2 linked regions of the Rhodopseudomonas sp. BAL398 genome follow. The protein of the gene in region 1 interacts with the protein of each later gene in a pairwise test. Links are inferred from orthologs where the notes say so. Each region holds a gene or a part of one and is shown on either strand. Other genes may lie near its edges.

Region 1 (4,731 bases):
CGCGGCGGGCTGATTGACCGGGGTCGGCGCCGAGGCCGCCTTTTCGATCGCCGCCAGCATGTCGCCCTTGGTGACGCGGCCGTCCTTGCCGGAGCCCGGCACGGTCGAGGCGTCGACGCCGCTCTCGGCCGACAGCCGGCGTACCGACGGCGCCTGCGGCGTATCGGCGGGCGGGGATTTGGTTGTCGGCGCCGGCGCGGCTGCTGCGGCCGGCGCAGCGGCGGGGGCGGCAGCAGGGGCTGCCGCAGCGGGCGCCTTGGCGGGGGCGGCCTTGCCGGCGGCACCTTCGGTGATCTGTCCGAGCAGCGCGCCGACCGCGACGGTCTCGCCGTCCTTGGCGATGATCTCGCCGAGCGTGCCGGCGGAGGGCGCCGGTACTTCGATGGTCACCTTGTCGGTTTCCAATTCGACCAGCGGCTCGTCGACCGCGACGGCATCGCCGGCCTTCTTGAACCAGCGGCCGATCGTGGCTTCGGTCACTGATTCGCCGAGCGTCGGAACGCGAATTTCAGTCATGTTGTCTTTCCTTTTGCGGCGTCGCCGGCTTTACCGGGATCCCCGCCTGATCGCTTCTCGAACAAATGGTCTGGCCGTCAGCGCAGCGCCTCGTCCAGCAAGGCCTTGAGCTGGGCCAGATGCTTCGACATCAGGCCGGTCGCGGTCGCAGCCGAGGCGGGGCGGCCGGCATAGCGCGGCCGCTTATTCGGCGCGCCGACCTGATTGAGCACCCATTCCAGATAGGGCTCGATGAAATGCCACGCGCCCATGTTGCGCGGCTCTTCCTGGCACCAGACGATTTCTGCCTGCTTGAAGCGCGACAACTCCTGGACCAGCGCCTTCAGCGGCACCGGATAAAGCTGCTCGACCCGCAACAGATAGACGTCGTTGATCTCGCGGCGCTCGCGCTCCTCGTAGAGATCGTAATAGACCTTGCCGGAGCACAGCACGACGCGGCGCATCTTGTCGTCCGCGACCAGCTTGATCTTCTCGTCCGGCAGCTTCTCGGCGTCATCGAACAGGATGCGGTGGAAGCTGGTGTCGGCGCCGAGTTCGTCGAGCCGTGACACCGCGCGCTTGTGGCGCAGCAACGACTTCGGCGTCATCAGGATCAGCGGCTTGCGGATCTCGCGCTTGAGCTGGCGCCGAAGCACGTGGAAGAAGTTCGCCGGGGTGGTGGGGTGCACCACCTGCATGTTGTCCTCGGCGCACATCTGCAGGAAACGCTCGAGCCGCGCCGACGAATGCTCCGGCCCCTGGCCCTCATAGCCGTGCGGCAGCATGCAGACCAGGCCGCTCATCCGCAGCCATTTGCGTTCGCCCGACGAGATGAACTGGTCGAACAACACCTGCGCGCCATTGGCGAAGTCGCCGAATTGCGCTTCCCAGATCGTCAGCGCGTTCGGCTCGGCCAGCGTATAGCCGTATTCGAAGCCGAGCACGGCTTCTTCCGACAGCAGCGAATTGATCACCTCGTAATGGCCCTGGTCGGGGCTGAGGTGATTGAACGGGGTGTAGCGGGTCTCGTCTTCCTGGTCGAACAGCACCGAATGGCGCTGCGAGAAGGTGCCGCGCTCGGAATCCTGGCCGGACAGCCGGACCCGGTGGCCCTCCAGCAGCAGGGTGCAGAACGCCAAGGCCTCGCCGGTGGCCCAGTCGATGCCGATGCCGGAATCGATCGCCTTGGCGCGGTTCTCCAGATAGCGATGCACCGTGCGGTGGACCCGGAAGCCCTCGGGGACCTTGGTGATCTTGTTGCCGATCGCCTTCAGCGCGGCGACGTCGACGCCGGTGATGCCGCGGCGCGGATCCTCTTCCTGGTCGGCGGATTTGAAGCCGGCCCATTTGCCGTCGAGCCAGTCGGCCTTGTTGGGCCGATAGCCGGTGCCGGCCTCGAGCTCGGCGTCGAGCCGGGCGCGCCAGTCGGCCTTGGCCTTGTCGATCTCGCCCTCGGTCATCACCCCGTCGGCGATCAGCCGCTTCGAGTAGATTTCCAGCGTGGTCGGATGGCCGGCGATCTTGCGGTACATCATCGGCTGGGTGAAAGCCGGTTCGTCGCCTTCATTATGGCCGTGGCGGCGATAGCAGAACATGTCGATGACGACCGGCTTGTGGAATTTCTGCCGGAATTCGACCGCGATCTTGGCCGCGAACACCACCGCCTCCGGATCGTCGCCGTTGACGTGGAAGATCGGCGCGTCGATCATCTTGGCGACGTCGGACGGATAGGGCGAGGAGCGCGAATAGCGCGGATAGGTGGTGAAGCCGATCTGGTTGTTGACGATGAAGTGGATCGAACCGCCGGTGCGGTAACCCTTCAGGTCGGACAGGCCGAAACATTCCGCAACCACGCCCTGGCCGGCGAAGGCGGCGTCGCCATGCATCAGCAGCGGCAGCACCGAGACCCGCTCCTCGGGAAGATCGCCATGCTGGTCCTGCTTGGCGCGGACCTTGCCCAGCACCACCGGATCGACGATTTCGAGATGCGACGGGTTCGCCGTCAGCGACAGATGCACCTTGTTGTGGTCGAATTCGCGGTCCGACGAGGCGCCGAGGTGATATTTGACGTCGCCCGAGCCCTCGACCTCGTCGGGATTGGCCGAGCCGCCCTTGAATTCGTGAAACAGCGCGCGGTGCGGCTTGCCCATCACCTGGGTCAGCACGTTGAGCCGGCCGCGATGCGGCATGCCGAACACGATTTCGCGGACGCCGAGATTGCCGCCGCGCTTGATGATCTGCTCCAGCGCCGGGATCAGCGATTCGCCGCCGTCGAGCCCGAACCGCTTGGTGCCGGTGAATTTCAGGTCGCAGAACTTCTCGAAGCCTTCGGCCTCGATCAGCTTCATCAAGATGGCGCGGCGACCCTCGCGGGTGAAGCTGATCTCCTTGTCGGGACCTTCGATGCGTTCCTGGATCCAGCTCTTCTGCGCGCCATTGGAGATGTGCAGAAACTCGATGCCCATGGTCTGGCAATAGGTCCGCTCGCAGATCGCGACGATCTCGCGCAGCGTGCCGTATTCCAGCCCCAGCACGTGATCGAGGAAGATCCGGCGGTCGTAATCGGCCTCGCTGAAACCATAGGTGCGCGGATCGAGCTCCTCGTGGTCGCGCGCCGGTTCCAACCCGAGCGGATCGAGCTTGGCGTGGAAATGACCGCGCATCCGGTAGGCGCGGATCAGCATCAGGGCCCGCACCGAATCCCGGGTCGCCTGGTTGACGTCGACCGGCGGCTCGGTTCCCTTGGCCTGAGCCTTGGCCTTGGCGGCGATCTTGCTGCCGACCGCCTTTTCGACCTGGGCCCAGTTGCCGTCGAGCGCCGAGGTCAGATCGTCGTTCGGGGTCAGCGGCCAGTTGGCCTGCGCCCAGGACGGTCCCTCGGCGTTCTTCTGAACGTCCGAGGGCTGGTCTTTCAGGCTCTTGAAAAACTCCTGCCACTCGGCGTCGACCGAGCCGGGATCGGCCTCAAAGCGTGCATAGAGGTCGTCGATATAGCTGGCATTGGCGCCCTGCAGAAACGAAGAAAGGGCAAAAGCGGCATTCGCGTCCTGGCGAGACATGATTGCGTCCTGAATTTGGGTGTCGCAACGAACAGGGCGACAGCCGATCCGGTTACCGGATCAGCAACATAGTGCACCTTTTACCTGAATTTTGGAAAATGTAAGCCGGGAAACAGACAAGCTATGAATCAAGACCTCAATTTTTCGGCAAGCGTCGTGCCGAGCCGGGCGGGGGATGGCGACACCGTGATACCGGCGGCCTCCATCGCTGCGGTCTTCGAACCCGCATCGCCCTTGCCGCCCGAAATGATCGCGCCGGCATGGCCCATGCGGCGGCCGGGAGGCGCGGTGACGCCGGCAATGAAGCCGACCGTCGGCTTGCTGCGGCCGCGCTTGGCTTCGTCGATCAGGAATTGGGCGGCGTCTTCCTCGGCGGAACCGCCGATTTCGCCGATCATGACGATCGACAGGGTTTTGGGGTCGGCCAGGAACATTTCAAGGACGTCAATGAATTCGGTGCCCTTGACCGGATCGCCACCGATGCCGACCGCGGTGGTCTGGCCGAGGCCTTCGCTGGTGGTCTGGAACACGGCCTCATAGGTCAGCGTGCCGGAGCGCGACACGATGCCGACCGAGCCGGGCTTGAAGATATTGACCGGCATGATGCCGATCTTGCAAGCGCCGGCGGTCATCACCCCGGGGCAGTTCGGGCCGATCAGCCGCGACTTTGAACCGGCCAGCGAGCGCTTCACCCGCACCATGTCGAGCACCGGAATGCCCTCGGTGATGCAGACGATCAGCGGGATCTCGGCGTCGATCGCCTCGCAGATCGCGTCGGCGGCGCCCGGCGGCGGCACATAGATCACCGAGGCGTCGGCCCCGGTCCGGTCCCTCGCTTCGGCGACGGTGTCGAACACCGGCAGGCCGAGATGGGTCGAGCCGCCTTTGCCCGGCGAGGTGCCGCCGACCATCTTGGTGCCGTAGGCCATCGCGGCCTCGGAATGGAAGGTGCCGTTCTTGCCGGTGAAGCCCTGGCAAATGACCTTGGTGTTGCTGTCGATCAGGACGGACATTATGCGGACTCCTTGACGGCCTTGACGATCTTCTGGGCGGCGTCGTCGAGATTATCGGCCGGCAGCACGTTGAGGCCGGAATGGGCGATGATCTTCTTGCCGGCTTCGACATTGGTGCCTTCGAGCCGCACCACCAGGGGGACGCTGAGACCCACTTCCTTCAC
Region 2 (4,071 bases), 2.7 Mb from region 1 along the record:
AGCTGGGGCTCCGGCTATGGCGTCCGGCTGCTCGATCGGCTGGTGGCGGAATACTACGAAGCCAAATCCAAGAAGTAATCGCGCGCAATGCCAGAAGTGCTGTTCTATCATCTGGAAAATTTGACGCTTGAGAAGGTGTTGCCGGCACTTCTGGAGAAATCGCTGGAGCGTGGCTGGCGGGTCGTGGTGCAGTCCGGTTCGGAACAGCACGTCGACGCGCTGGACGCGCATCTGTGGACCTATCGCGACGATTCGTTTCTGCCGCATGCGACCTGGCGGGCGGCTGATGCAGCGCATCAGCCGATCGTGCTGATGGCGGAGGACGGCAATCCGAACCGGGCCAACGTCCGGTTTCTGGTCGACAACGCCGCGCTGCCCGCCGATCCGGAGGCCTATGAGCGCATGGTGTTGGTGTTCAATGGCGGCGATGCCGACGCTGTAGCGATGGCGCGCGCCGCCTGGACCCAGAGCAAGTCTGCCGGCTTCGATGTCACCTATTGGCAGGCGGACGAGGACGGCCGCTGGCGGCGGCGAAATTAGTGATAAGACCTGGTTAATGACATTCCGCGTTGCTGATGAACGCGCCAGCGGCCATGGTGGTGCCGTAAATGGATGTTTGTACAGCCGCTTGCGGCTTTGGGGTGGGACCAATTTGATCGTGCGTCAGCATTCTTCTTATCAATCTACTTATCGGCGGGCATTGCTCGGTCTGGTGCTGACGGCTCCGCTATTGGCCGGCTGTGGCAGCACGGCGGATATGTTCTCATCAGACCTGTTGTCGCGGGATAACGCCTGGTTCCAGCGCTCCGGCCGGCTGTTCATCAAGAACGTGTCGATCGAAACGCCGCCGTTGACCCCGGAAAAGCCGGTGACGCCGGAAGATCTGATCAGCGCTAACGGGATGTGCCCCGGGATGGCGCCGCCCGCTGCGAATGGCGCCAGCGCCTTGTCCGACACGGAGGCGGGCGCCGGACCGTCAACGACGGGAATCGTCGCGCTCGGCCATACCGAATGCGACGTCGCGCGCGGCGCCGGCGCCCCCGACAGCGTCAACATCTCGGCCAATGAGCGCGGCGACCGCATCGCGACGCTGACCTATTCGAGCGGTCCGCGCGCCGGACTCTATACCTTCAGGGCCGGACGGCTGCGCTCGATCGAGCGGTTGCCGGAAGCGGCGGCGCCATCCCGATCCACCAAGCCCCGACACCACAAACGCGCGGCGCGCTGAACGCTTTGCCAGCCGCGGCGATCGGCTTGATCACCGCGCGGGCTTGGGACTGATCGACCTCAGCTTAATCAACACGGCGTTCAGCCGCGGGCCTCGTCATAGGACGAACTCGCCGCCAGCCATTGCTCCTCGGCGCGCTGCAGCGCGCTTTCGGCGCCGGCGCGGGCCTTGCTGAGTTGCGCGGCCTGTTTGGGATCGCGCTTGAACAGGCCGGGCAGCGCCAGCGCGGTATCGATCTTGGCAATGATGCCGGTGATACGTTCGATTTCGGCCTCGGCTTCCGAGATCTGGCGCTTCAGCGGCACCTTCTTTTCGGATTTGCCGCCTGCCGGCTTGCCGTTGCCGCGGTCCTGGCCACGATCCTGCGCGTTGCCGCCGCGGTCGCGCGAACTCGAGCGCATGCCGCGTGCCGACAGCACGGTGCGGCGATAATCGTTGAGATCGCCGTCATAGGGCGTGACCTTGTGATCGGCGACCACCCATAGCTGATCGGCGCAGGCCTCGATCAGGTAGCGGTCATGCGACACCATGATCACCGCGCCGGGATAGTCGTTGATCGCCTCGGCCAAGGCGGCGCGGCTGTCGATGTCGAGATGGTTGGTCGGCTCGTCGAGGATGATCATGTTGGGGCCGAAGAAGGTCGCCAGCCCCAACAGCAGCCGGGCCTTTTCGCCGCCCGACAGACTCCGCACGATGGTGTCGCCGGCCTTGCCGGAAAAGCCGATCGCGCCGGTGCGGGCGCGCACCTTGGTCTCGGTGGCCTCCGGCATCAATTTGCGAACATGGTCGTAGGGCGAGCCGTCCTCGTTCAACTCGTCGAGCTGATGCTGGGCGAAGTAAGCGATCGCCAGCTTGTCGGCGCGGGTGACCGAGCCGGAAAACGGCGCCAGGCGGTCGGCGAGCAGCTTGACCAGCGTCGACTTGCCGTTGCCGTTGGAGCCGAGCAGGGCGATGCGGTCCTCGGTATCGATCCGCAGCGTGACGTGCTTGAGCACCGGGTGCTTCTTGTCGTAGCCGACGGTGACGTCGTCGACCGCGATGATCGGCGGCGACAGGATCTTCTCGGGGGCAGGGAAGTGGAATTCCTTGACGTCCTGCGTCACCAGCGCCGAGACCGGCTTCATCCGCTCCAGCATTTTGACCCGCGACTGCGCCTGACGCGCCTTCGAGGCGGTGGCCTTGAAGCGGTCGACGAAAGATTGCAGATGCTTGCGCTGGGCCTCCTGGCGCTTGGCATTCTTAGCGTCGAGCGCCTCCTTATTGGCGCGGAACTCCTCATAGGCGCTGTAGGTGCCGCGATAATGCACCAGCTTGCCGCGATCCAGATGCAGGATCTCGTTGACCGAGGTGTCGAGCAGGTCGCGGTCATGGCTGATCACGATCACGGTGCGCGGATAGTTGGCGAGATGGTCTTCCAGCCACAGCGTGCCTTCGAGATCGAGATAGTTGGTCGGCTCGTCGAGCAGCAGCAGGTCCGGCGCCGAGAACAGCGTGGCGGCTAGCGCCACCCGCATCCGCCAGCCGCCGGAGAATTCGGAGCAGGGCCGGGCCTGGTCGGCGGTGGAGAAGCCGAGGCCGCCTAGGATGGCGGCGGCGCGGGCCGGGGCCGAATGGGCGTCAATGTCAACGAGCCGGGTCTGGATTTCGGCGATCCGGTGCGGATCATGCGCGGTTTCGGCCTCGATCAGCAGCGCGTCGCGCTCGCGATCGGCCTTCAGCACCACGTCGATCAGGCTTTCCGGTCCGTTCGGCGCTTCCTGCGCCAGACTTCCGATCTGCCAGCGCGGCGGAATGCTGATACTGCCGGTCTCGATCGGCAGTTCGCCGCGAATGGCATGAAACAGGGTCGACTTGCCGGCCCCGTTACGGCCAATAAACCCGACGCGGGCCCCGGGCGCGATCTGCGCCGAGCCCTGATCGATCAAAAGCCGTCCGGCGATCCGGACAGAAATGTCTGTGATTGAAAGCATCCGGCGTTTTGACCGGGACCGGGCGTAAACGCAACAATTATCGGATCAAATGTCCGCCAACGGGTGCCGCGAGGGCGATTCGCAGCCTCAGGCCCGCTCACTGGTTTGCTGGCGCTCGCGGCTTTCCTGCTGTTGCATTTCCAGCAGCAGGCGTTGCATCGACGGCGGCAGCTCCGAATCGTCGGGACGCAGGTTACGCCGCAGTCGCTCGCCGATCGCGCCGCAGATCGAGCGGCTGGTGACTCCATCGATGGTTTCGTTTCTGTCGGTTCGCATCGGCATCGCGAGTTCCAATCGGTTCAGTCTCGTCGCTGCATACCAAGTCTTGGGGGCACCAATAGTTTCGTAGCAAATGGATTGCACGCTGAATCGGTAAACATTGAATGAATGTGGGGCCGTCGGCGCGTCGGCCCGGCTTGCCGTGCGGGAACTGCGTCGATATAAGCGCGGCAACTCACCGACCAGCTGCTTAGCAAGGACAACCCATGGCGATTGAACGGACTTTCTCGATTCTCAAGCCCGATGCGACCGAGCGCAACATCACCGGCGCGATCAACGCCCTGATCGAACAGGCCGGATTGCGGATCGTGGCGCAAAAGCGCATCCGCATGACCCGGGACCAGGCCGAGACCTTCTATGCGGTCCATAAGGCCCGCCCGTTCTTCGGCGAGCTGGTGGATTTCATGACCTCCGGCCCGGTCGTGGTCCAGGTGCTCGAGGGCGAGAACGCCGTGCTCAAGCATCGTGACGTGATGGGCGCCACCGATCCGTCGAAAGCCGCGGACGGCACCATTCGCAAGCTGCATGCGAAGTCGATCGGCGAGAATTCGGTGCATGGTTCCGACGCCGCCGAGACCGCCGCGATCGAAATCG

The links. The genes of interacting proteins can lie anywhere in the genome.
Region 2: the proteins of RBJ75_RS19735 (region 1) and RBJ75_RS07055 interact in binary tests that used the Escherichia coli proteins (3 or more experiments, as listed by UniProt). The link is inferred for Rhodopseudomonas sp. BAL398 from one-to-one orthologs.

Annotation. Positions count from the first base shown.
Region 1 is NZ_CP133111.1:4,180,736-4,185,466, reverse strand. Bases 394-3,927 are described here. They hold RBJ75_RS19735 (2-oxoglutarate dehydrogenase E1 component), read right to left. Parts: upstream 3,555-3,927; coding sequence 594-3,554; downstream 394-593. Other genes in these bases: sucD (succinate--CoA ligase subunit alpha), read right to left, coding at 3,683-3,927; odhB (2-oxoglutarate dehydrogenase complex dihydrolipoyllysine-residue succinyltransferase), read right to left, coding at 394-516. In the rest of the region: more of odhB, read right to left, coding at 1-393; more of sucD, read right to left, coding at 3,928-4,567; sucC (ADP-forming succinate--CoA ligase subunit beta), read right to left, coding at 4,567-4,731. UniProt on the Escherichia coli protein: E1 component of the 2-oxoglutarate dehydrogenase (OGDH) complex which catalyzes the decarboxylation of 2-oxoglutarate, the first step in the conversion of 2-oxoglutarate to succinyl-CoA and CO(2).
Region 2 is NZ_CP133111.1:1,472,943-1,477,013, reverse strand. What follows is about bases 754-3,627. They hold RBJ75_RS07055 (ABC-F family ATP-binding cassette domain-containing protein), read right to left. Parts: upstream 3,199-3,627; coding sequence 1,309-3,198; downstream 754-1,308. Other genes in these bases: RBJ75_RS07050 (hypothetical protein), read right to left, coding at 3,286-3,480; RBJ75_RS07060 (hypothetical protein), read left to right, coding at 754-1,228. Also shown: RBJ75_RS07070 (leucyl aminopeptidase), read left to right, coding at 1-78; RBJ75_RS07065 (DNA polymerase III subunit chi), read left to right, coding at 88-540; more of RBJ75_RS07060, read left to right, coding at 653-753; ndk (nucleoside-diphosphate kinase), read left to right, coding at 3,684-4,071. UniProt on the Escherichia coli protein: Genetic data indicate it may be involved in ribosome assembly or function.